4 regions of the Ruegeria sp. CDSB029 genome follow, and region 1 is predicted to be linked to each of the others. Evidence: riboswitches for the same ligand, from Rfam matches in the RefSeq annotation. Region 1 holds a riboswitch; each other region holds the start of a gene.
What was found. Region 1 has a riboswitch for cobalamin ahead of AC2FI8_RS22660 (metal ABC transporter ATP-binding protein). Riboswitches for the same ligand answer to the same signal wherever they lie in the genome.
Positions count from the first base shown of each region.

Region 2: another riboswitch for cobalamin. It lies ahead of AC2FI8_RS12570 (hypothetical protein); the one in region 1 lies ahead of AC2FI8_RS22660 (metal ABC transporter ATP-binding protein).
Region 3: another riboswitch for cobalamin. It lies ahead of AC2FI8_RS08100 (DUF1636 family protein); the one in region 1 lies ahead of AC2FI8_RS22660 (metal ABC transporter ATP-binding protein).
Region 4: another riboswitch for cobalamin. It lies ahead of AC2FI8_RS04780 (DUF1636 family protein); the one in region 1 lies ahead of AC2FI8_RS22660 (metal ABC transporter ATP-binding protein).

Region 1 covers NZ_JBXWOX010000030.1:20,325-28,039, reverse strand. The annotation lists gene AC2FI8_RS22695 (TRAP transporter large permease) at 1-18, opposite strand, end outside; gene AC2FI8_RS22690 (TRAP transporter small permease) at 36-572, opposite strand; gene AC2FI8_RS22685 (TRAP transporter substrate-binding protein) at 642-1,658, opposite strand; gene AC2FI8_RS22680 (LysR family transcriptional regulator) at 1,829-2,740, shown strand; gene AC2FI8_RS22675 (hypothetical protein) at 2,927-3,169, shown strand; gene AC2FI8_RS22670 (metal ABC transporter solute-binding protein, Zn/Mn family) at 3,250-4,149, opposite strand; gene AC2FI8_RS22665 (metal ABC transporter permease) at 4,146-5,048, opposite strand; gene AC2FI8_RS22660 (metal ABC transporter ATP-binding protein) at 5,041-5,799, opposite strand; cobalamin riboswitch at 6,029-6,239, opposite strand; gene AC2FI8_RS22655 (acyltransferase family protein) at 6,548-7,715, shown strand, end outside.
Region 2 covers NZ_JBXWOX010000009.1:48,339-56,053, forward strand. The annotation lists gene AC2FI8_RS12540 (SRPBCC family protein) at 1-465, opposite strand, end outside; gene nudC (NAD(+) diphosphatase) at 506-1,486, opposite strand; gene AC2FI8_RS12550 (bifunctional 2',3'-cyclic-nucleotide 2'-phosphodiesterase/3'-nucleotidase) at 1,695-3,524, shown strand; RNA gene ffs (signal recognition particle sRNA small type) at 3,564-3,662, shown strand; gene rsgA (ribosome small subunit-dependent GTPase A) at 3,821-4,849, shown strand; gene AC2FI8_RS12565 (alpha/beta hydrolase family protein) at 4,858-5,715, opposite strand; cobalamin riboswitch at 5,860-6,079, shown strand; gene AC2FI8_RS12570 (hypothetical protein) at 6,164-6,571, shown strand; gene AC2FI8_RS12575 (protein-tyrosine phosphatase family protein) at 6,579-7,076, opposite strand; gene AC2FI8_RS12580 (DNA polymerase III subunit gamma/tau) at 7,234-7,715, shown strand, end outside.
Region 3 covers NZ_JBXWOX010000005.1:151,387-159,101, forward strand. The annotation lists gene AC2FI8_RS08095 (bifunctional enoyl-CoA hydratase/phosphate acetyltransferase) at 1-1,015, opposite strand, end outside; cobalamin riboswitch at 1,210-1,415, shown strand; gene AC2FI8_RS08100 (DUF1636 family protein) at 1,517-1,873, shown strand; gene AC2FI8_RS08105 (ABC transporter ATP-binding protein) at 1,870-2,655, shown strand; gene AC2FI8_RS08110 (ABC transporter substrate-binding protein) at 2,666-3,616, shown strand; gene AC2FI8_RS08115 (FecCD family ABC transporter permease) at 3,618-4,631, shown strand; gene AC2FI8_RS08120 (ferredoxin-type protein NapF) at 4,781-5,296, shown strand; gene AC2FI8_RS08125 (chaperone NapD) at 5,293-5,586, shown strand; gene napA (nitrate reductase catalytic subunit NapA) at 5,583-7,715, shown strand, end outside.
Region 4 covers NZ_JBXWOX010000003.1:78,387-86,101, reverse strand. The annotation lists gene AC2FI8_RS04800 (universal stress protein) at 1-109, opposite strand, end outside; gene AC2FI8_RS04795 (hypothetical protein) at 486-866, shown strand; gene AC2FI8_RS04790 (flavodoxin domain-containing protein) at 1,001-1,525, shown strand; gene AC2FI8_RS04785 (hypothetical protein) at 2,388-3,578, shown strand; cobalamin riboswitch at 4,328-4,537, shown strand; gene AC2FI8_RS04780 (DUF1636 family protein) at 4,622-5,011, shown strand; gene cobW (cobalamin biosynthesis protein CobW) at 5,008-6,063, shown strand; gene cobN (cobaltochelatase subunit CobN) at 6,067-7,715, shown strand, end outside.

The DNA of each region.
Region 1 (7,715 bases):
GACGATTTCGGATTCCATGGTTTTTCCTCCCTGCCTCAGTCGCGCTTAGCTGCTTCGGTGGCAGCTTTGATTTCATCAAGGTCGATCTGGTCAGGATCATGGATGTCTTCGCCTTTGATCAGGCGGCGATAGTTCACCTGAATGATGCGCACGGTCATCAGCGCAAAGGCGAGAGGCAGAACCATGTAGACATACTTCATCTCGATACCCAGGGTCTGGGACTTCCAGAACTTGTTCATCTTGTTGAAGACAAAGTCCGTCGCCAGATACAGGAAGTAGACGTTGAAAAAGAGCCAGAAGAGATCAGCAAAAGCCTCGATATACTTGATGTAGCGTTCGGGCAGGAACTTGAACTGGAAGGTCACCCGGTTATGCGCGCCTTTCAATGCCGCATAGCTGGCGCCAAAGTAGACAAACCAGACGAACATGTAGACTGACAGTTCTTCGATCCAGCTATACGAAAAGCCAAAGACTTCCCGCGCGATGATCTGTACAAACAGCAGACAGACGAAGCCGGATAACAGGATCCGGCAGATGATACTTTCGATATTGTCCAGAAATTTCCAGAACATTGCGGAATTCCCTCCTCCCTGAGATGAAAAGAGCGCCGAAGCGCTCTTTTCCTTTTCGCTCTTTGGCGATTATTGCTGGACGGGCTCGCGGCCGATGGCCTCGAGGACCGTGTTCAGTTTCTCGACGCCGCCGATGGACTCATAGAACTGAGGCCATACTGCACCGGTTGCCAGTTCGATGAACTCGGCCTCATCGTTCTCAGGATCGATGATTGCCATGCCTTTTTCGGTCAGCTCTTCTTTGATCGCAGCTTCAGAGTCGCGCAGGAACTGAGCGGAAATCTGAGTTGCTTCCTGACCGGCTTCCAGGATGATCTTCTGGTCTTCTTCGCTCAGACCCTGGAAAACAGATTCCGAAACGATCAGCGGTTCGATCGAGAAGATGTAACGCAGGTTGGTCACGTGGTTCTGGACCTCGTAGAACTTCATTGCGTTGATCGTCAGGTAAGGGTTGTCCTGACCGTCGACAACTTTGGTTTGCAGACCGGTGAAGGTCTCGGACCATGCCATCGGAGTCGGGCTGATACCCCAGGACTTGTAGGTTTCAATCATGATTTCGTTCTTGGGAACGCGGATGATCAGGTCCTGCAGGTCAGCAACCGAGCTGACAGGCTTTTTCGAGTTGGTCAGACGGCGGAAACCTGTGTAGGTCCAGCCGATGATGCGCACACCTGCGTCACGAATGGTGTTTTCCACCAGTTCCTGACCGATCGGGCCTTGGGTCAGCTTTTCAGCATCTTCCAGGGACAGGATCACATAAGGCAGAGTGAACACACCAACCGAAGGCGAGAACGGCGTGATGTTGTTGATCGCCAGCAGCGACATGTCCAGCGTGCCGATTGCGGCCTCGTTGACGGTGTCCTGCTCGGAACCCAGCTGACCGTTCAGGAACAGTGTAGCTGTGTGTGCGCCACCCGATTTTTCTTCGAGTGCCTTAACGAAAGCCAAGCCAAGGGCTTCTTGTGCGCTGCCTGCACTATCGCCTACAGCAATCTTGAAGTTTTTCGCGTCGGCTGCGCCCGCAACCATCAGGGCTGCGACCGAAACGGCAGCAGTCATGGTGCCAAGCTTTTTGATGAATGACATAGATGTCCTCCCAGTTTTATCATGTTTCGAGGTGCGCGCTGACCTGGGGAGAGATGGCCAGTCCGATTCTACCTCGGCTTTTTCAGAGTAGCTCGTGAAATGTGTTTCTATGTTGCCATTCTTTGCGCGATAGGTTTCATATATATCGAACCTTACGAATTGGGTAGAAAATGGTTGCCTCACGCATCGGCGACAGCGACATCCGATTGCTGCGCGTTTTCAAGACGGTTGTGGAAAGTGGTGGTCTGTCTGCGGCCGAAGTTGAGCTGAATATCGGCAAATCGACGATTTCCAAGCATATTACTGATCTGGAACTGCGATTGGGCCTGAAGCTGTGTACGCGCGGCCCAGCGGGTTTCGCCCTGACCGAAGACGGCGCAAAAGTGCTGCAGGCAGCAGATCACCTGCTTGTGTCCGTGTCGCAATTTCGAAACGAGGTCAGCGAGATCAAGGAACAGTTGGGGGGAACGATCCGCATTTCGCTGTTTGATCAATGTGCATCAAACCCGGATTCCCGGCTTGCCCGTGCCATTCATCGGTTCAACGAAGCCGCCCCCTCGGTTCAGATCGAATTGTCCCTTGAGCCGCCAAACGTGATCGAAACCATGGTTATCAGCGGTCAGCTCGACATCGGGATTATTGCGCTGCATCGCCCTTCGACAAGTCTGAACTATGCGCCGTTATATGGCGAGAACATGTTCCTGTATTGCGGCCGGGAACACCCCCTGTTCGAAATACCGGACCGGGAACTCAGGACCAGTGACCTACTCAGGTACAATTATGTTGGGCTCAGCGTGAACTCTCCGAACCTCATTGTCGGTCAGCAACTGGGCTTTCAACGTTCAGCAAAAGTTCAAAGCGAGCAGGCGCTGGCCATACTTATCTTGTCGGGGCGGTACATAGGTTATTTGCCTGATCATCTTGCGCAGGATTTTGTGGACCAGGAAAAGATGCGGATGGTGTTGCCGGACGAAACGCAATATCGAACCCGGTTTGCTGCAGTGACCAGAAAGCAACCTGAACCGACGCGGGTGACCAAACTGTTTCTGGAAGTATTGCAGAGCGAACATTCGAAACCCTGACAACTTCTCGGTCGACACAATGCATGCCGGTTGTGGTCGAAGCGAAGCTTTTCACTTCCTATCAGCACTGAGACGCAAGGTTGGGGTCGCGTTTTTGGTACCGCCAAAAACTTGTGACTTTCCGCCACATCACTAGCGTTCGCCTTCCTCTCACTTACATGTGCGGCATCAAAATGAGGCGGACACATGATAGACGACGACCCCCAACCCGCAGGGTATTATAACACGCATGACATATGGACCTTGGACCCCACGCCTGCGGACCAGTTGGTCTATGACGCCTTTGCCTCGGGCGTTGTCGATCTTTTGCAGGTGTTGGATGACAACAAGACGATGATGTCACGGGACGTTTACGCAAGATTTTTCGCCTCGCTATTGGATCTTTCCCGTACTTTGGGAGAATACGAAGACGGCTGGAAGCCGGACTAAGCGACGTTTTCCCAAAACCCAGTGTTCCAAAGCACCGTATGAGGCGGCGGCTCAAGCACCGCCTCGTGCCTGAAGACCAATTAGCTTGCGGTTGCGTTCCCAAGTGCATTCAGCAGAGTGTTCAGATTGTGCTGGAACATCGCAAGGTAGCTGGTGGCAGGGCTACCCCGTTCCGACAAGGCGTCCGAGAACAGCCGTCCACCAATCACGATGCCAGTTTCATCCGAGATCTGCTGAATCAAAGTGGGGCTTGTGATGTTTTCAACAAACAACGCGGCAGCACCATCCGCCTTCAGTTGGTCAATCAGAACAGCAAGATCCTTGGCTGATGGCTCTGCCTCGGTGTCGATGCCAACCGGCGCAAGGAAAGTCAGGCCGTAGGCGTCTGCCAAATATCCAAATGCGTCATGTGCGGTCACAACCGTGCGGCGATTGGCGGGCAGACCTGCCAGCTTTGCCTTGGTTTCTGTATCCAGCGCCTCAAGCTGCGCGATATAGACCGCGGCATTGGCAGCGATTTCTTCGGCGTGCTCGGGCATCGCCTCTGTCATCACGTCGGCGACATTGGTCACGTAAATCATGCCATTCGACAGCGAATTCCAGGCGTGGGGGTCGATTTTGCCCTCGACTGTGACAGGCGTGATGCCGTCGGTGGCAACGTGCACGGTTGCGTCAGTGCCCGATTCAGCGATTAGGGTATCGGACCATGTCTCAAAGCCCAGACCGTTGACAAAGATGATATCCGCCTGGGCAACGGCCTTCGCATCTGCAACCGAAGGCTGATACACATGCGCATCCGCATCCGGACCCACGATTGTCGTAACTGTGGCCAGATCGCCCACGACTTCTTCAACCATGTCGCCGAGGATCGAAAAGCTGGCGACGATCTTGACGTTGTCTTCTGCCGCAACAGTCGGCAATGCAGCCAAAGCAAACGACACAGAGGCGATGCCGGCATAGAGTGACTTCACAAGAGTCATTGTGCTCTCTCTTCTTGTTGAATTTGGGCAATGGGGATGTCTTTGGAAACAGACGGTTTGCGCATCCGTCTGCCAAAACCAAGGGGACCGAAAATGGCCGAGAACAGAAAGAACCCACCGGCAACCAAAACGATCGCCGGGCCGGACGGCGTGTCCGGGAACAAGTAGGACAGGGTCAGGCCGATCCAGCAGCTGGACAAGGCAAACACAAAGCCCAGGACCAGTTGCCCGGTGATCGTACTGGCCCAATAGCGCGCGGCGGTCGCAGGCAGGATCATGAGGCCAACGGCCATCAACGTTCCCAGTGTTTTGAACGCGGCCAGCAGGTTCAGAACCAACAGCAGCATAAAACCCTGATCTACCAACCACGGCCGGCGCGTTTGAGTTTCGAAGAAAACCGGATCACAGGTGCTGACAATCAGCGGACGAAGCAGAACGGCGAATGCCAGCAATGTTACTGTCGCCACCCCGCCGACAAGGACCATCGACGCGTCGTCGATCCCAAGGATTGATCCAAACAGGAAGCTTTTTAGTGGAACTGCGGACCCTGCTGCAGACAGGATAAAGATACCTACCGCCAATGCGATCAGATACAGCGAGGCAAGGCTGGCATCGCTGCGCAGGATTGTCCGGCGTGCAAGAAAGGCGGTCAAAATGGCGACGCCAACACCCGCGATAAGCCCTCCGACCAGCAGTGACATGACTGACAAGCCCGCCGTGACAAAGCCGATGACGATGCCTGGCGTAATCGCATGGGCCATGGCCTCACCAGCCAGCGATAGGCGACGCAGAACAAGAAATGCCCCCACCGGCGCGACCGAAGCCGACAAAACCGTGGTTGCCACAAAAGCGCGACGCATGAAGGCAAAGCTCCACATTTCGACGATCAGGTCATACATTGGCGTGCTCCGGTGTTGAATGGGTGCCACGGAACATCCAGGACGCCTGACTTTCCGAGAGGTATCCTTGTGCAACCAGCCGGTCTGGTGTCAGAACGTCATACACCGGTCCGTGGGTCGCCTCTTGCCCGCCCAAAAGCAGCGCGTGGCTGCAATAATCCAGCACTGAGGAAAGATCGTGCACCACCAAAACCACCGCGCGCCCCTCATCGCGCCATCGGCGGATAATCGACAACAGATGTGCTTCGGTACTTTGGTCGACTGCGGCAAACGGTTCATCCAGCAGGATCAGCGGCGCGTCCTGCATGATAACCCGCGCGAACAGCGCGCGCTGCAGTTGCCCGCCCGATAGCATATGCAGAGGCCGGTCAGCGATATCCAGTACCCCGGCCTCATCCAGCGCGGCGGCCATCCGGTCACGCGCCGCGGCGTCCAGCCCGGTACGATAACCAAAGCCGCGCCAGGCCCCCATCGCGGCAAGATCCCTCACACGGATGGGAAATCGGCGGTCGAATTCGGTCATCTGCGCCAGGTAACCGATGTCACCAGGACGGCCCTGCGGCCAAGTCAAACTGCCCGAAAGCGGATCCATCAAGCCCAGCAGCATCTTTACAAAAGTGCTCTTGCCCGACCCGTTCGCACCAAGAACGGCCAGGGTTGTCCCAGCCGCGATATCCATGGAGAGGCGGTGAAACAATGTCAGGTCGCGGTAGCCCAACGTCAGATCGCGGATTTGTAAAACGGCCGACATCAAATCACCGCGTAAATCGCGAGCCACAAGATCGCCGACAGCGCCAGAGCCCCCGCGACCAGCACCGGAACACTGAATTCCGTCAAGCACTTACCCCTTTGGGTGTCAGCTTTTTGCAATGACAACGGCAACGCCTCCTGTGTTCGGACAGGGGCAAAGCGAGCGCAAGTTCGTGCACGGTACGGACCGCTTGAAACATTGTCATCTCCCTCTGGGACACCCCGCCCAGGTTCATCAATTTCGGATGGCAGGTCTCCTGACTTGCGGGTCAAAGCTATCCCGATCCTTCCCAGGCCATTGCCCAGTGGACGATCTCGGGTCGCTCGCCGCCTACAGTTGCGGGGGCAGTCACGGAATTGGCCTTTTTACAGATCCGTACCGTATTCCCTTTTATCCCTGACCGCAGAATACAGTCGGGAACCATCACGTGGACCAAATACGAATTGATTTGATTCGACAAGAGCGCGAACCAATCGGTGATGGCAATTTGTACCAGGCTCCAATCAGCCAAAAAAATTCTACGATAAGGGTGCTAGCAATGGCAGTGACTTCGCGGGGCTCACTCAGAAGGTTTCAGCCTGGATCTTGCAACGACCGGAACGTATAAACCTGCCAATACTTTGTTCGATTGGCTGCGGCGGCTCAAAGTTCCTCGACACACTCTTGACGACAGATACGCTTCGAAAGCTCACAGGCCCGAGCACAAAATACAAGAGTGGGTTTTGATTAAATGCTGTAACGGAAAGAAATTGATGGCCTTCGCAGCATTGCAGTTTTACCAGTGGTTCTTTTTCATTCCGGCATAAGCCTGTTCAGTGGAGGTTTTTTAGGCGTAGACGTTTTCTTCGTTATCAGCGGATATCTAATAACCTCTATTATCCTTGATGATCTTGGAAAAAATAGCTTCTTTCTTTTGAAGTTCTACGAGCGTCGGGCCCGACGGATCTTGCCTGCCCTGAGTGTCGTCGTACTGGTGTGTATTCCTATCGCTTGGTTTACCATGCTGCCCGATCCACTGGAAAACTTCGGCCAGAGTGTCGTGGCCACGATGTTCTCTCTGAATAATGTTCTTCTCACGCTAACAAGTGGATACTGGGACCTCGCGTCCGAGTTCAAACCTCTGGTTCACACATGGAGCCTGGCAGTTGAAGAACAGTTTTACATAGTTTTTCCGCTTTTGCTTATGGCCCTGTACCCGGTACTTAAACACAGAACGGATCTGCTGGTTTGGGCTATCATCGGGTCCAGTTTCCTGGCGAGCGTACTGTTGGTTCAAACCCACCCGGAGAGCACATTTTATCTTCTGCATACACGCGCCTGGGAACTCGGATTCGGTGCATTGGGGGCATGTTGGGAAAATAAGCGCAAGGTTAGAGCGAGCAACAGTCTTTCGCTACTTGGCCTTATAGCGGTGATTGCATCTATGGTGATCTTTGACGGGACCATGCAACACCCGTCATACCTGACAGCCGTTCCGGTCGTCGGGTCTTTGCTCGTTCTCCTCTATGCAAAGGAAGGCACTTTTGTCGCCAAACTGCTGAGCATCAGAATTCTGGTTGGCATTGGCCTGATCAGCTACAGCCTGTATCTCTGGCACCAACCAATTTTCGCATTTGCGCGCATTGCGAGCTTTGAGGAACCCAGCCCGTATTTTCTTGCCAGCTTGATACCATTTGCATTCCTTTTGTCCTATCTGACCTGGCGTTTTGTCGAACAACCGTTTCGCAACAAAAACGCGATCTCTCTTTCACGCCTTGTTGTTTCGTGCACCGCAGTGACCGCAACGCTGTGTGCTGTTGGGCTTTCGCTGTATCTCGGCCAAGGCTTCCCTACACGCGTTTTCGACACGGATCGAGAGGTCGCAGCGGGGATGCACATTTGGTATAATCACCGCATCAGCCAATACGACGCAGATA
Region 2 (7,715 bases), on a different contig from region 1:
GCCACCATGAATGTGGCGTTGTTCCAATTCCCGTGCGAACTCGGTCAGGCGCAACTGAAATTGTCGGCGAAACCGGGATTGCCCAAGCCGGAGCGATTGTAACAGCAGCCGCGCAGGCAGGGATTTGGCTGACAGGGACATATCAACACTAAGACGCGTGCGACGCTGCGACAGGGCCAAAAGCTCGATCGTGGTGATGCCGTTCATCCCCTTGCTTGCCGCTTCGAACCGCATCAGCGAAGGCGGGTCGCATTCGGCCATCTGCACGGAAATCTGACGTGGCTTTCCGCGCAACCTGAATTCTGTTTCCCAACTGGTGCCCGGAACAACGCCCAATTCGCCCGAAATCCGCCGAACCTCGATCCCACGCCGCATTGCGATCCGTTCGAATCGGTCAAAGTCGGCCACCATTTCGAACACCGAGTTGATGGGAGCTTCGATATCTTCGCGCACTGTAAACTGCATTGTGGTTCGGGGTTCTCTCGCTTTTCAGAACAGTATTTTGTCAGTCCAACGTATCCGCAAGCCAGTTCTGCAAAAGAAAATGCGCAATCGCTCCCTTGCGGGCTGGCAGCAAAACGGGGTGTTCGCCGGCAAAGGCCTGCATCATCTCGGATTTGGTAACCCACATCGCATCTTCGATTTCGACTGGATCGATGGTGATGGCGCGCGACAGCGCCTCACCGGCGCAGCCGAACATCAACGAGGCCGGAAACGGCCAGGGCTGGCTGGACAGATAACGGACCTCACCCACGGGCACCCCGGCTTCTTCCATCACTTCGCGTCGGACTGCAGCCTCAAGCGTTTCACCCGGCTCAACAAACCCTGCCAACAGCGAATACATCCCTTCTGGCCAGCCCGGCGAACGCCCCATCAGAACTGAATCGCCATGGGTAATCAACATGATGACGACCGGATCGGTACGTGGAAAATGCTGTCCACCACAGGACGGACAACTGCGCTGCCACCCCGCCTGCGCAAGTTCACTGGCTGCGCCGCACCGGGCGCAAAACCGATGCGTTTCGTGCCATGCAGTCACCGCCTTGGCCGAGGCCGCCAGTTCGGCGTCACGCGTCGACAAACGGGTCATGATCCGACGCAGTTCGGCAAAGACATGGCCGTGGGGCAAGTCCGGGTGCTGTTGCTCTGACTTATCAATAAAGCCTCCGACACCGGACACGTCCAACCCATCAGCCGTCCAGTCCGAAATATCAAAGGCAAACACAGGCGCGTTGTCTGACAGCCCCAGGAATACAGGCTGCTCGACAGAACCTCCTGGCCCGGTTTCGACCAGCTTATGTGACATCGCGATCAGCCCCAACTGATCCAGCGCCCCACCCTGAACCAAAACCTTACCGCGCCACAACAGCAGGCATTTTGCATCGGGATGCGTTCGCGCCCGCGCGACCGCATCAGCATCTCCACGAATATGCGCCGCACGATCCAGCCCCGAGCTACCAAACGTCACATATTCCGCGTTTTTCATAAGTTATCCTTAGGCTTGCTCCGCATAGGGCTGCCATGTCGGTCAATCAGTTGCAACGGTGTTTCACCCCCAAAATCACAGGTCGCCATCGAATGAACACAGCTAAGCCTTGCAATTCACTGTGATTAATCTTTTTGTTGAAAATGACTAAGACAAAACTGCCAAAAGTAGAAATTTGAAACCTTCCCCTTCTCTGCCATCGCAGACCGTGCAGATCCGAATACTGGCCACCACGGATCTTCATATGAACTTGAGGGGTTTTGATTACTATTCTGACACCCCTGAACCCACAATCGGCCTGACTCGAACCGCCAGCCTGATCCGTGAAGCCCGAACTGAGGCGCAGGCGGAAGGCTCAACCGTGCTGCTTTTTGACAACGGCGATTCGCTGCAGGGAACTCCGGTTGGGGACCTGGCCGCCGAGCAGGCTGATAAGCCGCATGCGCTGATGCAGGCCTTTGGCGCGTTAGAGTATGATGCGATCGGGTTGGGCAATCATGATTTCGGGTTCGGTCAAGATATACTGGACCGCATCCTTTCGCAGGCCCCCTGTCCGGTGGTTTGCAGCAATGTTCATCGCCCGGGTGCCAACGAGGTCTGGCAGGATCAGGCAGTTCTAACCCGCCGGGTTGAGGTCGCGGGGCACCAAGCCTCGCTAACCGTCGGCGTCTTCTCGGTCGTTCCGCCGCAGACCCGGAATTGGGAATCTCATCGGCTGGGTAATGACGTCCGGATAGACGACATTCTGACCTGCGCGCGCATTAAAGTGTCAGAGCTTCGATCCCACGGCTGCGACGTGATCATCGCGCTTGCCCATACGGGGCTGGGGTCCGTCGACCCCGCGCCCGATCTTGAAAACGCGATAATCCCCCTTGCCGCGATTGAAGGCATTGACGCCATCATCGCCGGGCACACGCATCTGACCTTGCCGGGGAAGTCACACGCTGGGCTGGAACACGTCGATGCCACTGGCGGTATGGTGCATGGCACACCTGTTGTCATGCCGGGATCTGCCGGATCTCATCTTGGCGTGATTGATCTGACGCTGTTTGCCTCGGCAGAAAAGGGCTGGTCGGTCGCGGCTCATCGCACTGAACTGCGCCCGGTCTCAGGTGCTGAACCTTCGGCCGAAGACACGCTGTTGGTGGCGCTATTTTCGGATGTGCATTCCGCAACACGAAAACGGGCCGACGAACCGATTGGGCATACGGATCAGCACCTGCACAGCTATTTCAGCTTTTGCGCCAAGGATCGAGGGCTTGCGATGGTGGCCGCAGCACAGGCTTCGGCCGTGCGCCAGATCCTGAAGGGCACACCCCATGAAGCGACACCATTGCTGTCTGCCGTAGCGCCTTCGAAATTCGGCGGTCGCGCCGGGCCTCGCTTTTACTCGGACATTCCTGCGGGCGTAATGCGCATGCGCCACGTGGCCGATCTGAACATCTTTCCAAACGAACTTCGTTCGGTCGCGGTGTCAGGAGAGCACATCAGAGATTGGCTTGAAATGTCTGCGGGCGTTTTCAATCAGGTGAAACCCGGCGCGCAAACTGAATTGGTCAATCCTGATCGAGCCGGACACAATTTCGATGTTCTGTTCGGGCTAAGCTACGTGATCGACCTCAGCGTACCGCCTCGGTTCGATGCGGAAGGGCGACTGGTAAATCCGGCATACCGGCGCATCTCAGATCTTCGTTTCCAGGGCCACGCAGTGACGGCCGAACACCGCTTTGTCGTTGCACTGAACAATTACCGCGCCAGCGGCGGTGGACATTTTCCGTTCATACAAGACGCCGAAGACATCAACGTTCCAGCCTTGCCGATCCAACACGCGTTGAAGGGCTACCTGACCGGTGCAATGCCCACAGAATCGCTGGAACAAGGTCCCTGCCCATTCCGTTTTGCGCCCATGCCAGGGTCCACTGTCCTGTTGAAGACCGGTCCAAAGGCACAGCGTCATCTCGCGGACATCGCAGAGTTCAGCCCAAAGCTGGCTGGCACGGATGCCGAGGGGTTTTTGCACATACAACTGTCACTGTGACGGGTTGTCATCTCTGCGTGTCTTCCCTATATCAAAATTCGAGAGGTTGGCGCGGGCGAGCGCCTCGCCAACCTGGTCAGGTCCGGAAGGAAGCAGCCACAACGAGCCCCGCTTGGGTCGATGTCCAACCTCTCACTTACTTGAACCGCTAGCCGCAGGAGGGCTTTTATGATTGTAGCAAAAACCCTTCAGGCAAAGCGTTTCTGAGGCCGACCCTCACACCTGCCTGAACACATTACCGCTGGATGCGCGACCGCCATCCAGACGGATTGCTGTACCTGAACACAGGCAGAACAATGTCTTTTACACTTTCGGACCTGGGATGGTCCTCACACTTTGCCGCCCAACATGCGGCCAATCCTTCGTGCGTTCCCTTTCGCATCACAGCCGTTCACCGTGATCGTCTGATCGGTGCAAACATCAACGGTGAAACACCTCTGCTCACCCTGGCCCAGCCGACGGGCGACTTCGCCGTCGGCGACTGGGTATTGGCGGATGATCATAACCGCGTTCAACAGCTGCTGGAACGCCGCAGCCTTTTGAAACGCCGCGCCGCCGGAACCGGGGCCCAGGCTCAGTTGATTGCTGCTAATGTGGATGTGCTGTTCATCGTCAGTTCCTGCAATGCTGACTTCAATCTGGCCCGACTGGAACGGTATTTGGCTTTGGCACACCAGGCCGGGTGCTATCCGGTGATCGTTCTAACCAAGGCCGATACCTGCGCCGATCCTGATAATTTCTCCAAAGCAGCCGAGTCGCTGGCTCCGTTTTTGACCGTGCTGGCTATCAATGCTTTGGATGCCCTGGACGTGCAGCAAGTTCTGTCCTGGTGCTCCACCGGGCAGACTGCCGCAATGGTCGGCTCATCCGGTGTCGGCAAGACAACATTGGTCAACGCCATGACGGGCCTGGATGAGGCAACGTCCGGCGTTCGCGCGGACGACGCGCGCGGGCGGCACACGACAACTGCCCGCGCGTTGCATCCGATGCAGAACGGCGGATGGCTGGTCGATACACCCGGCATGCGGGCTTTGCGGTTGCTGGATGCGCAGGATGGCGTCGATGAGGTCTTTTCTGACATTCTGGAATTGGCTCAGACCTGCCGCTTTTCCGATTGTCAGCATCAGGCCGAGCCGGGCTGCGCCGTGCAGGATGCGATTGCAAACGGATCACTGGACACCGAGCGGTTGGAGCGCTGGCGAAAGCTGCGGCGCGAAGATGAAAGGAACTCGGAAACCGTTGCGCAGTCTCGTGCGCGCGACAAGGCCTTTGGTAAGATGGTACGATCGGTGATGCAGGACAAGAAATCCCGCAAAAAGCTGTAAGTACCGGCTCAGGCGATTAACCGGGGCCATATGGCCGCATTTCGGCGCGCAAATGCGCCGATGTGACCGACCTCGGCCAATCCAAAGTCTTTCGGCGACAACTGATGCCGGCGGGCTTTGGGACCGTAAAGATCGGCCAGGCGCCAAACCGCGTTCGGGGGCACCACCTGATCATCGTCCATTGTGAACAGATCGACGGGTGTTTCCGACGCAGCCCAACGGGCGTCTGGAAGGCTTTTGCCGATATCCGGCACATAGCTCAGCGCAGCGGTGCACCATTTGCGCCACTGCCAGTAGACACGTGCCGGAAGGTCCGAGCCGAACCCAAGTGCCTTGCCTGGCAGGTATCCCAATGCCTTAACCAGCAATGGCGGGTGGGCATACCAGAACATTGTCGCCAGTGCGCGATACGGCCAGGGGTGGTCGGATACCGTCACCAAACCTGAACAGACACAGATCATCCGGTCGATCTGCTCAATATCGGGCTGAATTGGCCCCAGCATTCCACCCACCGAATGGCCAATGCTCCACTGCTGGGCGGCGGGAAATCTGCGCCGCATTTCGGCGCGAGCAGCGGGCATGTCGATCAACGCCCAGTCAGCCATCGTGGCCTGCGAATCGCGCAGGCGCCCGTGTAGAGAGTGGCCAAAATCGCGATAGTCATAGGTCAGACAGGCCATACCCTGTTCTTCCACCAACCACCGCGCAAAATGCTGGTAATAGTCGCGCGGTACGCCTGTGGCTGCATGGACTACAACCGCCACATCAGGTGCCGAGGCAGGCATATACAGCCGTGCCGACAGTTCGGCCTCTCCGGCAGAAAACGTGAAATCTTCGGTCAAAACGACCGGAGTGTTGTCCAACATGGTGCCCTCGCAAGCATCTGAACTATTCGGTTCACATATGGCATATCGGCGCTTTTGCGCGACTAGAGTCAACAGATTTTCAAAGTGACCAAGCGTCCACTTGAACGATGGAAAACAGCCCGCTTGACACAAGCCACCTACAACCGCTAGCGATGAGGTGATGGTTCTCGTCCTTATATTGGGGCGGGATGAAAAGGGAACTCGGTGCGGTCCAGCCCGGCAATGCCGGAACAGACCAAGGCCGCGACTGCCCCCGCAACTGTAAGCGGTAAGCAATGCCGAAATACCACTGGCCGAAAGGCTGGGAAGGTCGGCAAAGCAATGACCCGCAAGTCAGGAGACCTGCCATCAAAGTAAAAACCGAAACTCGGGCGGGGTGTCCGGGCAGGTCTTCAGTACGCTGAGTTCCCTGTTCCACGTCCCCCGCTCACCGCGCGGAGGGCGCATTATGATCTGGAAGACAACGACCCACGAATTCACCGCCACCCTGTGCCAGAAAACGGGGAAAACATGCCCCGCATTGGCCCAAATGGCTCGGGCATTGGCCGAGGCGATGGCAACAGCACAACCAATGACGACCAGCGAATTTGAGGTGGACGGCTCCAGCGAACTGACCCATTGCGATGAGGGTTGCACCGCACGGTTTCGCGCCAGCCCGGCCCGGATCAGGGTCTATTGCGGGGCAAACACGGGCGACTCGGCCGACACGTTGGACGAATACGCCGATATGATGTTCAACCCTGACTTTTCCACTCTGCCTGCTGGTGTTTTGGCGGCCTTGCCTTGCGCCATGCTTCAGGCATCGGCCCTTGCACCGCGTCCATCGCATCAGGTTGTTCAACAAGCCACGGCCTGATCCTAGTTCACCGATCGCTCTGGGCCGGTTTCATGGCCCAAGCCATCTGCTCATCCGTTTCCACCGCGCATGGTCGGGCCAAGCGCAGCCGGTTTAGCGCGTGGTTTGGATCTTCACCGCTTTCCACCATGAGCCTCAGCGCGACCATCCCCGACCGCCCACAACCGCCCCGGCAATGCACCAGCACGCGTCCACCGTCGGACAGCACCTGCCGGGCGGCTGCGCTGGCGTCGGGCCAAAGAGTTTCGATTGGCAGGGGCGGCGTGCCAAAATCCTCGACCGGAAGATGCACCCAGGTCGCGGACCTGCTTTGAACGTCTCGACCAAAACCGCCTGCGCCGACCTGCTGCATCTCAGCCTCGGTGGTCATTGAAATCACCAGATCGGGGTTCCAGTCCTGTATCACCCTCAGATCATCCACATACCCACTGCCGCCGCTAGGCAAGGGGGACAGCGCCAAGGTGCCTGTGCCAACAGGCAGCGCGTAGATTGCAAATTTTGCCAAAGCTTATGCTCCTACTGCCACCGGCCCACCAGATTTTGACAGCCTATTTATCCCGCTTACAGACGCTGTCCAAACCGAAATTCCACAAAGCATGCTGTGGACGCGGGCGGCCCGGGTCTCTACGCTGCATTTCTGACACGAATCTGACAGAGCAGACATGACCGAAACGCCCAGCCCCGCCTATCAGGTTCTTGCCCGCAAGTACCGCCCTGAAACCTTTGCAGATCTGGTTGGACAGGACGCAATGGTGCGCACGCTGAAAAATGCGTTCGAAGCGGATCGGATCGCGCAGGCCTTTATCATGACCGGTATTCGCGGCACCGGCAAAACCACCACTGCCCGGATTATCGCCAAAGGTATGAACTGCATCGGTCCCGATGGTGAAGGCAAGCCAACGACCGAACCTTGTGGTCAGTGCGAGCATTGCGTTGCCATCATGGAAGGCCGGCATGTCGACGTGATGGAGATGGACGCCGCCAGCCGCACCGGCGTGAACGATATCCGCGAGATCATCGACAGCGTTCGCTATCGTGCCGCCAGTGCGCGTTATAAGATTTACATCATCGACGAAGTTCACATGCTGTCGACCAGCGCTTTCAATGCGCTGCTCAAAACGCTTGAGGAACCGCCCGAACATGT
Region 3 (7,715 bases), on a different contig from region 1:
TTTCAACCGCTGATAAGACACCAACCTTGGGCATCTCGATGCCAATAGAATGCGCAAGATGGATGGCGTTCTGAACGATATCGGCCTTGGTTTCGAGATCCGGTGCGATATTCACCGCTGCATCTGTAACCATGATGGGTCGAGACATGCCTGGCACGTCCATCACGAACACATGCGACAGGCGTCGCCCGGTCCTCAGGCCGTTTTCGCGGCGCAGAACGGCGCGTAGAAGGACATCTGTGTGCAAGTGACCTTTCATCAACATCCGGGCCTTGCCTTCAACGACCAGCCCGACCGCGCGTTGGGCGGCCACTTCGTGGTCTCGCGCTTCAATGATTTCAACTCCGGACAAATCGGCCCCAAGCTGGGCGGCAGCGGCGGTGATTTTGTCCGGGTCGCCCACCAAAATCGGAGTAATGATGCCGTTTTCCAACGCGAGCAATGCCCCGCCTAGCGAATTCGGCTCTTCCGGGGCGACGATCGCTGTGGGCATCGGGTCCAGAGGACGTGCCTTTTCCAACAAAGCGTCGAAGTGCCGGTGACGCTGAACGATCAGTCCCGGTACCTCGACCGAGTCGAAGGTCAAATGCCGCGATGGTGGCGTGACCTGTACGGTGCCGCTTAGGATCAATGCGTTATCCCCGACCCGGCGCACTTCGGCGGAACAGGTCAGGTCGCCGTCTTCACGCTTTTCTGTAACAGCCACAAAGGCAGTCAGTTCTTCGCCTGCCAAAACCGAAGCATGAAAACTCAGATCCGCCCGACGTGTTTGCGTACCGGCCCCCGGCAAGATGTTCCCAATGACTGCGGCCACCAGACCAGCAGGCCACAAAGCGGGCGCGACAGCCTCGGGGCGCCCATCTCCATCACCGTCATAGGCTGCCAGGTTCAGCGGGTTGTGGTCGCCCGAAGCCGAGGCAAACGCGTACAAGTCGTCCACGGTGCACAATCGGGTGACCTGCGCCTTGTCGCCTACCTTCAGTTGAGAATAGGTTCTGTTTTCTTGAATTTTCATCTTGCCTGGCTTTGTTTTTGAATGTGCGTTCGTCGTTTCAAACATTGGATGTTCGCCCCCCCCGGAACCAGAACATATCCACCTTTGCCCCTACATTTCTGCGATGCAGCGTAGTCAGATCGTTGGCAAATGACAAATGACCTCTGTGCGTAGGGCGCTGAGTATTATCGCTTGACCCAAAATCGGAACTCGGGCAAGCATCACCGCGATGGTTCCCTATGGTTCGCCAAGGGATGAAAAGGGAATACGGTGAGGTTGCCAACAAGCGCCAAGTCCGTGACTGCCCCCGCAACTGTAAGCGGTGAGCGACGCCAAATACCCACTGACCCCAAATGGGTCGGGAAGGATGGCCAAGCCACGACCCGCAAGTCAGGAGACCTACCATCCGATGTTCAACCAACCCGGGGCGGGGCGTCCTGGAAGGAGGCTTTATGACACGTCTAAGACGTGATGACATGATTGGCACCTTCTGTCCGCGCTTGGCAACAGGCGGAGTGGGCCATGTCGATCAGTACTGATCACTTCCTTCTGATTTGCGAGACCTGCGAGGGTTCTGACCGGGCGGGTTCATTGCGCGCTGCGCTTGCAGGCAAGCTTCCATCCAGTTTTGGCATCCGCAGCGTTTCCTGCATGGCCGGTTGCGGTCGACCCACAACCGTCGGGTTTCAGGCAATAGACAAAGCGCAGTACCTTTTCGGTGACATCCAATCGGCTGAGGACGTGGACGCCCTGACCGAATTTGCGCATCAATACCACCGCAGCACCGACGGGTGGACCAACGCATCGCAGCGCCCGCCTGCCCTTCTTGAAAAGACCCTGGCGCGCCTGCCACGGCTAAAACTGGAGACAAGCGCATGACCTGCGGAGCTTTCCTTGAGGCGCGCGGGCTGGAGTTTTACGCCCTGAACGGCGACGTACTGCTGCAAAACGTCAATTTCGAACTGAATGAAGGGGCAACTCTGGCAATTGCTGGCCCAAACGGTGCGGGTAAGACAACGCTGCTGAATCTTTTGTGCGGCGGTGAAGAGATTGTGCTGGGGGACGTTTTGGTAAAGGGGCGCAGCCTTCGGCAGCTTTCGGCGATGGACCGCGCCCGAATGATCGCCGTGGTCAGTCAACAGGAATCGCCGGACGGGCGTTTGTTTCTGCGCGACTACGTGGCCCTTGGGCAAATCCCGATCCGCGCCGATCGATCTGCGGCTGAGCACGCCTTGGAATTGGCCCGAATCCTGAAACTGACCGGACTGGTTGCCCTCGCTGACAAGCGGATGGCCGTATTATCCGGGGGGGAACGCCAGCGCGCTCATATCGCAAGGGCGTTAGCGCAGAACCCGTCGCTGCTGTTTTTGGATGAGCCGACGAACCATCTGGACCCGGACGCCAAGGGACGCATGCTGTCGCTGGTGGCTGAGCTGGGCATTACGGTGGTCATGATCGTCCATGATCTGGTCATGATCCCGGAATTCGCGACCCATGTCGCGTTAATGAAATCCACACGCCTGACCGGTTTCGGCCCAGTGCACGAAGTGCTGACACCCGAAAGGGTCCGTGAAACGTTCGGTGTCGATTTTCTTAGCTTTCAGCATGAAGGCCGCATGATCCCGGCACTGGATATCCGAAGAACCACTACCTCAAACTAGGGAAAGTAACATGAACAAAACTCTCTGGTGCGCTGCACTGATCAGCGGCATTGCAAGTGCCGCAACAGCGCGCGAGATCACCGTCGACAATTGCGGCGAGCCGATGGTGTTTGAAACTCAACCCGAGCGGCTGGTCGTGCACGACATTAACATGACCGACATGGCTTTTGCACTGGGTTTGCAGGACAAGATCGTGGGCCTGACGGGCATCACCGGCTGGTACAAAACCAGCCCCGAGTTTGAAACCTTGCGCGGCGACATCCCGGAACTTGCGCCCAAGTATCCAACAGTAGAAAATCTGGTCGCGGTCGAACCCGACCTTTTCTTTGCGGGCTGGTACTATGGGATGAAGCCGGGCGGTGACGTGACCCCCGACACGCTTGCGCCGTTTGGCATCAAAACGATGATCCTGACGGAAAGCTGCGTACACCTGGATAAGGATCGCCCCGAAGCCAGCATGGATTTGCTGTTCACCGACGTCCTTCGCTTGGGCAAAGTAATGCACGTTGAAGACAAGGCAGAAGAGCTGGTTTCCGGCTGGAAAGAGGAACTGTCCGCGATTCAAACACAGACGGCCGACCTGCCGAAGCCCCGCGTTTTCCTGCTGGACGGCCCCGCCGATGCCCCGTTTACGGCTGGTAAGTTTGCCATTCCCGACGCGATGATTGCTGCCGCTGGCGGCGAGAACGTCACCCATGACATGGACACCAGCTGGGGACGTTCCTCGTGGGAGGCTGTTGCCGCTTCGAACCCGGAATTCCTGGTTTTACTTGATTATCAAACTGGAAATGGCGCCGCAGATACCTTCAAGTTCCTAAAGGACCATCCCGTGATGTCTCAGACGGACGCGGTCAAGAACGAACGCTGGATTGGTCTGCGCTACGAGGAACTGACACCCGGACCGGCAAATATCGAAGCAATTTCGAAGATGGCCAAAGCCATGCACCCGGGCCTGAACTGATATGGGCCGACTTGGCCTTACACTCTTGCTGGGGGCGGCTGTATTGGCCGCCCTTTTGCTAACCTCGACGGTCTACGGGACCACATCCATTCCGGCCTCTGACGCACTGGCGGGTGTCTTATTGGGCACGGGGATGGTGGAAGGGGAAATGTCTCCGCTCCACCGCATCGTGTTTGACCTGCGCTTACCACGCGCGCTGTTTGCCGCCGTGATCGGTGCCGGGCTGGGCATCGTCGGCGTTGTCCTGCAAACCACCACACGCAACGATCTGGCGGACCCGTTTCTGTTCGGCCTGTCCTCTGGCGCTGCGGCGGGAGCAGTCTTTGTCATTACAGTAACCGGAGATGTGCTGGGCTTTTGGACCCTGCCACTGGCCGCGTTTTTTGGAGGGCTTGTCGCGTCAGGCATTGTGCTGGCTTTGGTTCATGGGCTGCGCACAAGCGCGCCCGAAAAACTGATCCTCGCGGGGCTTGCAGTTTCGTTTTTGTTTTCAGCTATTACCAATTATCTGATTTTCGCGGGCGACAGCCGTGCGGCCCATTCTGTTATCTTTTGGATGCTTGGGGGTTTGGGTCTTGCCCGGTGGGAGACATTCCCTCTGGTCTGCGCAGGTTTAGCATTGATCCTCGCCTATGCGATGTACCGCAGCCGCTGGCTTGATGCGCTGCTGACTGGTGATTTGACGGCCGCCACCCTAGGTGTGCCCGTTCAAGGCTTGCGGTTCCGGATGTTCTTCGTGGCCGCTCTTGCGACTGCTGTGTTTGTGTCCGTTGCGGGTGTGATCGGTTTTGTCGGCTTGATGGTTCCCCACATCGCGCGCGGTATCGCAGGGCCATTGCACAGCCAGCTTGTGCCTACCGCCGCCATTGTTGGGGCAGCGTTGCTTACAGGATCGGATATACTGAGCCGTCTGTTGCTTGCCCCGCAAGAGCTGCCTGTTGGTATTGTCACGACATCGCTGGGATCGGTTTTTGTCTTTCTTCTGTTGATCCGAACCGCTCGACCTCGGCGCTGATCGCCAAAGGTCGCATAGGTGCAAAAGTTAAAGTTTCCCAAATGACTAATAATAATCGGGCAAAATGACCTAAATCAAAAAAGAACCCCACAGATCACGGTATGCGATACACTCGATTACAGGAATCGAGTGTAGCCAGGTCGCATGCAATGCAACAATTGACCAGCCGACGCGCGTTTCTAAGCGCCAAAATTAGACCAGAGGACGGCAATATCGCCAGACCTCCGGGCTCGGTTGAGCTGTGCTTTGTTGAAACATGCAGCAAATGTGGTGATTGCGCAGATACTTGCCCCGAGGATGCGATCATCATCGGGGCAGATGGATACCCCCGGTTCCAGCCAACTGATAATCCCTGCACCTTCTGCGGTGACTGCGCCCGGATTTGTCCAACCGAAACGTTAATGTTTGACCGTTTGCCAGATTGGCCATGGCGCGCCGCGCTTACAGCGGCCACGTGCCTATCCATGAACGGCGTCAGTTGTCGCATCTGTCAGGACAATTGCGAACAAGGCGCGATCCGCTTCAAACTGATGACCGGTGGCCGCGCAGAGCCAGTGCTTGACCTTGATACATGCAACGGCTGCGGGATTTGCCCAAGTTTATGTCCCGCCGATGCCATTGCGCTTGAACGCCAATCTCAACCACAAATGGAAACTACTCAATGAACATCTGCGGTTGTCTTGCCCATGTCGCACCTGATCACACAAGCGCAGCAGCGCGGGTGATGAGGGACACACCGGGTGTCGAAATTCACGCCGAAACAGACGATGGGCGATTTGTTGTCGTTGTCGAAGACACGCCATCACGCCTTGCGTCCGAGATCATCATGGATCTGCACCAGATCCCGGGCGTCATCTCACTGACACTGACTTATCACCATTTCGAGGATCCCGCGGACGCCCGTCCGCAGCCCGATGCCCCAAGCCCAACCCCCAGCCGGAGGCCCACGCAATGACACATTCTGAATCCCGTCGGACTTTTCTCAAGGCCTCTGCGGCCGCAGCAACGGCGTCAGCCGCTGGTATTCCGCTGGCGGCCGGTCAAGCCAATGCCCAGGCCGGAGCGCCGGACATCCGGTGGGACAAGGCGGCTTGCCGGTTCTGTGGTACAGGCTGCTCTGTTCTGGTTGGCACCAAAGAGGGTCGCGTCGTTGCGACGCAAGGCGATCCTGACGCGCCTGTGAACCGCGGGCTGAACTGTATCAAGGGCTATTTCCTGTCCAAGATCATGTACGGCAAGGATCGACTGACCACGCCTTTACTGCGCAAGACCAACGGCGAATACGACAAAAACGGCGAGTTCGAGCCGGTCAGCTGGGACGAAGCGTTCGATGTCATGGCCGCAAAATGGAAAGAGGCGCTGGCCAAGAAAGGCCCGACCAGTGTCGGCATGTTTGGTTCCGGCCAATGGACGGTTTGGGAAGGCTATGCGGCCTCCAAACTGATGAAAGCCGGGTTCCGGTCTAACAATATCGACCCCAACGCACGACACTGCATGGCATCAGCCGTTGTAGGCTTCATGCGGACGTTCGGCATTGATGAGCCGATGGGGTGTTATGACGACTTTGAGTACGCGGACACCTTCGTGCTGTGGGGCTCGAACATGGCTGAGATGCACCCGATCCTGTGGTCGCGCCTGACAGACACGCGCCTGACCAAGCCGGGATGTGAGGTGCATGTGCTGTCCACTTTCGAACACCGCTCGTTCGAACTGGCGGACAACGGCATTGTTTTTGAACCGCAAACCGATTTGGCGATCCTGAACTACATCGCCAACTACATCATTCAAAATGGCGCGGTAAACGAAGACTTCGTCAAGAATCACGTCAACATCACCAAAACCGCCACCGATATCGGCTATGGCCTGCGCGACACCAACGCGCTGCAACAAGAAGCTGAAAATCCGAACTCGGGCAAGATGGATCCGATCAGCTTTGAAGAATACGCCGAAGCCGTCGCGCCCTACACGCTGGAATATACCTCTGAACTGTCTGGTGTCCCTGCAGACAAGCTGGAGAAACTGGCCCAGCAATATGCCGACCCCAACCGTAAAGTGATGAGCTTGTGGACCATGGGCTTCAACCAGCACACCCGTGGGTCCTGGGTGAATTCGCTGATGTATAACGTGCACTTGCTGGTGGGAAAGATTTCCGAACCCGGAAACTCACCGTTCTCGCTGACGGGTCAACCGTCGGCCTGTGGTACGGCGCGTGAGGTGGGGACCTTTGCCCACCGTCTGCCGGCGGACATGGTTGTTACGAGTGATAAGCACCGCGAAATCTGCGAAACCGCATGGAACATCCCCGAGGGCACTATCCCGCCCAAGCCCGGCTTCCACGCCGTGTTGCAGCACCGCAAACTGAAGGACGGCGAACTGAATGCCTATTGGGTCCAGTGCAACAACAACATGCAAGCCGCGCCCAACATCAACGAAGAAGGCTATCCTGGTTACCGTAACCCGGAAAACTTCATCACAGTCTCGGATCCTTACCCAACTGTCACCGCAGTTTCGGCCGACTTGATCCTTCCCACGGCCATGTGGGTTGAGAAAGAAGGCGCCTATGGCAACGCCGAACGCCGTACGCAATTCTGGCGTCAACAGGTGCAGGCACCGGGTGAGGCCAAGTCGGACCTGTGGCAGCTGATGGAATTCGCGAAACGTTTTACCATCGAAGAGGTCTGGGGCGAAGAGCTGCTGGCCAAGATGCCCGAGCATCGCGGCAAGACCATGTATGACGTGCTTTATGCCAACGGTAAGGTCGACCAGTTCCCGCTGTCGGAAACGGCGGAAGGGTTCCACAACGACGACGCTGAGCATTTCGGATTCTACGTTCAGAAAGGTCTGTTTGAAGAATATGCCGATTTCGGACGCGGCCACGCGCACGACCTTGCTCCGTTCGAGATGTATCACGAGGCCCGTGGCATGCGCTGGCCTGTCGTCGACGGCAAGGAAACACTCTATCGCTTCCGCGAAGGGTATGATCCGTATGTGCCGGAAGGCGCAGACGTTAAGTTCTACGGCTACGAGGACGGCAAGGCCAAGATCATCTTTGCCCCCTATGAGCCCGCCGCCGAGGAACCGGAT
Region 4 (7,715 bases), on a different contig from region 1:
GGACAAGGTGAATTTGAGAGCCATATTTGCTTGAGATATCACAGGCAACGCGTAGTGCTGATTCTGACGCCTCCGATCCATCCAAGCCAACCACGATTTTATTGAACATGTCGCACTCCCTCCTTTGTGAAGGGTCACTATGGGCGAACTTGCGGCAACTGGCATTGACTCAAATCAACACTCTTCGCTGCAAATTCGAGCGTAGTCGTCCGTCCATTTCCAGAAGATTCACGGTAACCGAACCAACTTTAAGAATCGTTGGAATTGCAAACGGGTCATCCCAAAGAGGCAACAGCACATATTTATTGCGAAAAACCTCCCGCAGACGCTGCTTTTTCCAATGGGTATCAATTTAAGCCCAATGATAAAGATCAAGGGTAATGGCGAGAAGAATTGCAATTATGGACGTGCGTTACAGTTCGTTTGGCGAGGTAGGCAGATTGCCCACGACACGAAACTCAATCTAATTCCTGAGGAGAACAACGATGCCTTCCTCTCCGCTTTGGGTTCGCCCAGTTGCAATAGCCGCAGCACTCTTTGGTCTTCTTACCATTTTCTCCGGCGGAACGGCACTGTTTGGGGGTGCTGCTGCCAAAGCTGCAGTCGGAGATGCAGTTCCATTCGTGCTTTGGTTCAATTTTCTGGCTGGATTTGTCTATTTGATTGGCGCATTCGCAATCTACAAATCCACATTCTGGGCACAACGCATTGCCTGGTTGATTGGCTTATCTACACTATTGGTGTTTGCTGTTCTAATATTAGTGGCTCTTAGTGGAACGCCATTTGAATGGCGAACCGTCGGTGCAATGACCATACGCACTGGATTTTGGCTTGCCATAGCTTTTGTGCTTTCCAGAACAGTATGAGCCAGTCATTTCGACGTCGCGCCTTTACCCAGATTGCTTAGGGAGACCGGCATTTTTGATTGAAATCAAAGGCCGTGGCGAAGAGTTTCGGCATAGTAAGTTCGCTGTTTAGACCGGTTTGCGGGAGCGTCATTATGACAGTACTTATTGCCTACGGAACTATTGAAGGTCAGACCGCCAAGATTTCGCGCTTCATCAACAAAGTCACATTAGGGGCAGGATACGAAACTAGGCTGATCGATATCGACCAACTGGCAGGTCCAGTGTCTTTGGAAGATGTAGACCACGTTATCCTTGCGGCTCCCGTCCATGAACGCCGGCACCCCAAGCCGTTCGAGGAGTTTTTAGAAAGGCACCATGACGCATTATCCTCGCGAAAATCACTTTTGCTTTCCGTCAGTCTAAAAGCTGCTTTTCAGAAAGGTCAGGAGGACGCGCGGGACTATCTTACCGAAATGCTGATGCGGACGAAATTCGAACCAGACGCGACCGCCTTGGTCGCTGGTGCCGTACGGCCTGATAATTACGGGTATTTTGAAAGAGAGATCGTCCAACACGTTGTCATGCTAGGCCAGAAGATTGATCCACGAGATGGCTTGAGAGAATTCACTGATTGGGATGCGTTGAAAACAACAGTAACAGCATTCCTGGACGATTAGGTCTGCCGTCACCTCGGGGAGCATCGAACCAATGACAGAGTTCGGCCGGCCTTTCACTGACTCGGATGAGGGCGCTGGCGTTATCCTTATATCGAGTATCAACGCCAGATCAGGTGTACGATTGCCCAACTGCATTTAACCTATGCCTCAACTCCGCCACAGTTTCCCCCGCGCCCCTATATCAGTTCCCCGCCATTCCCTACCGGGGAGTCGAGACTGGTTATTCGGCCAGGCCGCAGGGGGCCTGACGGCGAATCTAAGGAAATTTCGGGGAGCGCCGGGGAAGCATGGGGAGCCATTCGGGGACCGTTTTGAGGAGGTGACAACAGGGCATTTATTATTAGTATCAATATCTTAAATATAGTTATAAATTTATGGGGAGACTTTGGGATACCCTATAGCGCAGAATGTGAAAAAACGCAGAAATACACTTTTCTAGAATGCTCTAAGGAATCCCCCTCCCCCGCTCCCCGCACTTTGAAAACAGTGCACAACACCGCTGCGTTCATTGCGAAGAATCCGACGGTGTTTGTTCGCCTTCCCTCCCACGTAGTCATCAAAACCGAGCCAAGAACTCATACATTGGTCCACCGAAGAAAATCGCGGGTCCTCCCATGGCATTGTTACGTGGGTTTATTCGCGCCGTGTTCTATTGGCCGGTGCGAAAAAACTCAAAAGTGGGTTTTTGGGTTGGGGTTGTCGTCTTCGGAACAGATTTGCAAGCTTCATCATACCTAGATAGTAACCGCATAGTTTGAAGCTGGAACCAGAAGACGCCCGAGAGCGGCACCCTAGTAGTCAATTTTATAGTTCATGTCGGAAAGTCTTCGATGCGATATCAACAAAACTAGCTAGGTTTCGAATGCCCAAAGAAGATTTTGCGAGTTTCATTGCCAAGCATCGCTTTAAACCACACGATCTTTTTGCATCCGTCTCAAAGGGTGTTACCACACAGGAGTTTCAATTAGCGAAGTGTTTCTCTCAAGTCGACCTACTGAGATGGGACTTTGGAGACGGTCAGCTCGCCGAGTTAAACCGAGCGCTGACGGTCGCAACATATATTGCAGAAAGCAGCACGGATCATCCAGAGGGTTTCGCCGCATACACTTCAAAGCTGCAAGAGGAATCGTGGAATTACGCATTGCGCTTTTCCCCTTACCATAAAGTTCATACCGCACTGGAGAACTTAGAAAGGGTGCATGCCGCAATGCTGGAAGCAAGCCTTGGTTTGAATGCGGCTACGGCAGGGATGGACACCGTTCTTGAGTTCAAGCGCTCAGATAACTCTGCGTATGCTCGAGAACAATCTAAGGCAACATCCAATCTTTTAACATTCTCTGCGCTTTATGCTTCATACGTAGATGTTTGCAGACGTATCCGAAAATACTCCAAGCTGGAAAACAGTGAATCTTACACCCGGGGAATTGGAAGGGTAATCGGGAAGAACTCCGGCGCGCATAGTTTTGCCATGGGTCTAAGGAACTTTATTCTACATCATCATTTGGTGGAGCCTGGCATTACCATTTCGATGGGGGAAAGTCGCACGGTGCGACTGCTACTCGATTCAAACGCTTTGCTTTTCGCAGGTTTCAAGTGGAAAGCGGACGCTCGAGAATACATCCGTTCGAACAAAAAGCTGGATGTACTGAAAACGACCACCACTGTAGTCAAAGACGTTGCTAGACTTGTAAGGTTCCATCGGAAGATCGCAGAGAAACGACTACCGGAGGAAAAGTTCGCTCACGACACTTACCTTCACGAACGAACCAGGTTTAGACACCTCCAGAACGCGACGTTCGATCCGGGAGCAATTGTCAAACGGCGCTCAACTGTTTTAGCACGCGTTGTAAGCCCCAGCATTATGTCGGTGGCTCTAGACAGCTCCATTCCGGATGAAGAATTACGTATACTACTGACTACTCTGGCAAACCGGCATCAGAATCTTTCAAATGACAAAATGGCAGTTGTTGCCGACGAAATCGTGCAGCTATTGAAGCAGCGTTCAAGGTATCCGAACACCGGCTCATATCTTGACGGGCGGAAGGTCGAGTGACGGCGCATTCAGGCTGCGACGCGCCTGAAAGCAATCAGCGTTGCTGTGATCATTGCACCAAAATCCACTTGAACCAAAAATCGAGCATCATCCTTGATGGCGTTAAGCCAATGAACAATTTCAACCAACAATCCCGCAACATTCGCAAGCCCACGTACCGATAAAATTTCACTAAACAATTGTTATTTATTAAGAAATTTAATTCCTTTACGCAAGTTCGAAATTGGTACTCGCCTCCACTTCTTTTCAAACACTTAGCTTTCTGCGCTGCTTTCGCAAATTCGGGCGTATACACTTGGGTATCATGTTCCTACTGGCTTCTGGAACAGCATAACCGTCGCCGTTGATGTCCGGGGTTAAATGTCGAAGCGGTTTGAAAGTAATGCCACACGTGCCAAATCTTTTCCCGCGAACAAACGGCGCGACGCACAATGCGACAGTGGTAGAGGGATGTGCTTTGTCTTTGTCGCGCCTTTGCCCGCTTCCTTAATATTGCCCAAAGGTTCGCACAGAACGCGATTGCCCAAGGCGCGCCTGTTGCGATTGCCGGTCCAGCGATTCCGTTTGCACAACCGCACTACCTGATTGCCAAGCCCGGAAGCGCTCAATCATCCGCGGCTGCGGGGCTGTTTTGCGCCTGGCTTCGTGATCGGATCGCATCGAATGCCGCTGACTGACTTCGGCTGGTCGCTTTTCTGACTTAACCGGTTTTCAATCCTCAGTCGTGCTTGACAAGCCCCCTGCCCGTGCCGCATGTCGCATGCGTTGGTGTCCATCCTCGGATGGATGAAAAGGGAATGTGCCAGCGATGTCATCGCCAAGCACAGCCGCCCCCGCGACCGTGACCGGAGAGGGTGCCCAAAGCCACTGGCCCAATAGGCCGGGAAGGCGGGACATCCGACAGGGCAAACGCTCTGACATCCGCAAGCCGGGAGACCTGCCAGCACCCGAAGTTGAAACCGGGCGGGGTGTTCCGGTGTCGGGTCCATGTCGCACACGTGGCCCGCATGAAACCCCGTCCCCCGTATAAAGGATTTAGGGGGATGAGAGACGTGACCGAGACCGCACCAGTCGAATTGCTGGTCTGCACGACATGCCGCCGTGGGTTGCCCATCGAAGATGACGCTCAGCGACCCGGCACTTTGCTGCACACAGCGCTTGAACAGGCGGGCTTGCCTGACGGCGTGGACCTGAAGCCGGTGGAATGCCTGTCGAACTGTGATCAGGGATGTTCGATCGTTTTGCGTGGTGGCCCGTCCCGATGGACCTTCATTTATGAAAACCTCGACGAGACCGACCACGTCGAGACCATCGTCGAAGGCGTCACCAAATATCTGGCCGCTGAAGACGGTCTGGTGAAATGGCGTGAGCGCCCCGAACATTTCCGCAAAAACTGTGCGGCCCGCATTCCCCCGATTGGAGCCCTGAAATGAGCAATCTCGAAAAACTCCCCGTCACTGTGATCACCGGCTTTCTGGGCTCGGGCAAAACTACGCTGGTCAAGCACCTGATGCAGAACCCGCAGGGCAAGCGTCTGGCTGTGGTCGTCAATGAGTTCGGCGATGTTGGCGTCGATGGCGATATCCTGAAATCCTGCGCCATTCCGGATTGCCCGGCGGAAAACATCATGGAACTGGCCAATGGCTGCATCTGCTGCACCGTAGCCGATGACTTCATTCCGACCATCGAGGCACTGATGGCGCTGGAGCCGCGCCCCGATCACATTCTGATTGAAACCTCTGGTCTGGCGCTGCCGAAGCCGCTGCTGAAGGCGTTCGACTGGCCGGATATCCGTTCTAAGATCACCGTTGACGGCGTGATCGCTCTGGCCGATGCCGAGGCCGTCGCCGCCGGGCGCTTCGCTCCGAATGTCGAAGCCGTGGACGCCCAGCGCCTGGCTGACGACTCGATCGACCACGAAACGCCCCTGTCTGAGGTGTTCGAGGATCAGATCTCGTGCGCCGACATCATCCTGCTGACAAAACCCGATCTGGCGGGCGCCGAAGGTGTGGCGAAAGCCAAAGAAGTCATCGCTGCCGAAGCTCCGCGTCCGCTGCCAGTGGTCGAAGTCGCCGAAGGTGCCGTAGACGTGCGCGTCGTACTGGGGCTGGAAGCCGCAGCCGAAGACGACATGGATGCGCGTCCCAGCCACCATGACGGCCATCACGACCACGAGCATGACGATTTCGAAAGCATCATCGTCGAGTTGCCGGAACAGACCGACGCGGCCCAACTGGTCGCCAATATCGAACGTCTGGCCAATGAGCTGAACATCCTGCGCGTCAAAGGCTATGCTGCTGTTCAAGGCAAGCCGATGCGTCTGTTGGTGCAGGCCGTTGGTGCCCGCGTACGTCACCAGTATGACCGCCCGTGGGAACCCGGTGAAGAGCGCCGTTCGCGTCTGGTGGTCATCGCCGAACACGACGACATCAAAGAGGCCGCGATCCGCGATATCCTCGTGGGCGTGACCGAGGCCGCCGAGTAAGCCATGCACGTCGTCTTCCGCGAAAGCCACGGGCTCGAGGAAACCGAGACCCCGACCGATCTGGGCCAAAGTCCGGCGGATCTGGTGGTGCTGTCCTTTTCGGACAGTGACCTTGGTGCTTTCGCGGCGGGCTGGCATCGCGGTGGCGGGGCCGAAGGGCGAATGCCGACAATGCGGCTGGCCAACCTGACAGCACTGAAACACCCGTTGTCCGTCGACACTTATGTCGAGCAAACGCTCGAGGGCGCCAAGGGCATTCTGATCCGTTTGATCGGCGGCGTGCCTTACTGGTCCTATGGCTTGCAGCAAGTTCTGGCGCTGGCGCAATCCAAGGGGATCGCACTGGCCGTCCTACCTGCCGATGGGCGTGAGGATACGCGGCTGGATGATTACTCCACCCTGCCCGTCTCAACCCTGCGGCGGCTTGCGCATCTGTGTGACACCGGCGGCGAAGTCGCGGCGCAAGCGGCCTTGGCGCAAATGGCGCTTGCGGCGGGGCTTTATGCCGGGCCGGTGATGGGCGCTAAGACCTTGCCAGAGTGCGGCGCGTGGTGCCCGGACCGTGGCGTAATCTCGGTCGAAACAGCATTCTCGAGCGGCGCGAAGCGTATTCTGGTGACTTTCTATCGTGCCTATCTGACATCGGCAGACACTGCCCCGGTCGCAGCCCTGATCCGCCGATTGCGAGAACGCGGCATCGAAGCTGTAGGCATGTTCGCCCCCTCGCTGAAAGCACCTGCAGCCGCCGATTGGCTGCGCGAGAACATCGCCTCCCTTGAACCGTCGGCCATCATCAACGCCACCGCGTTTTCGGGCAAAGGCGCATCCGGCACCTCTCCACTGGACGCCGCCAATGTGCCGGTGTTTCAGGTTGCTCTCGCTACGTCCCGCCGCAAAGCCTGGGCCGAGGCGGAACGCGGTCTTTCGCCTGCTGATTTGGCTATGCACGTTGTCCTGCCTGAAGTGGACGGGCGAATTTCTGCAGGCATTGCTTCGTTCAAGGAACCGGGCAAGCGTGACCCGCATCTGGAGTATTCACGTTTTGCCCACCGGGCTGAACCGGAACGGATCGAGGCCATCATCGACCGTGTCGTCGGCTGGCTGAACCTGAACGACAAGCCCAAAGGGGATCAGGTGCCCGCCTTGGTGCTGTCCACCTATCCCGGCAAGGATTGGCAGATGGCCCATGCGGTAGGCCTTGATGCTTTGGCCTCGGCCGAGGCGATGCTGTCTGACCTGCTGGGCGAAGGGTATGACACCGCACCCGCCGAGCAGATTTCTGATACGCTGCTAGATGCGCGGATTGCGTGGTCGCTTGACGCGTATCTTAACGCGCTGGCGAAACTGCCGGAACAACTGCGCGCAGACCTCGAAAACGTCTGGGGCATGCCAGAAGACGACCCCGCCTTTGCAGATGGCGCGTTTCACTTCACTGCCCTGCGCCGCGGCAAGGTTCTGATCGCATTGCAACCCGAACGCGGCACGCCCGAGATGCGGGAAGACGATTACCACGACCTGTCCCGCACCCCCCGCCACGGCTATGTCGCCTTCTATCTGTGGCTGCGCAAAGGTCTTGGCGCGGATGCGCTAATCCATATCGGCGCGCATGGCACTCTGGAGTGGCTGCCGGGCAAATCGGTCGCCTTGTCCAA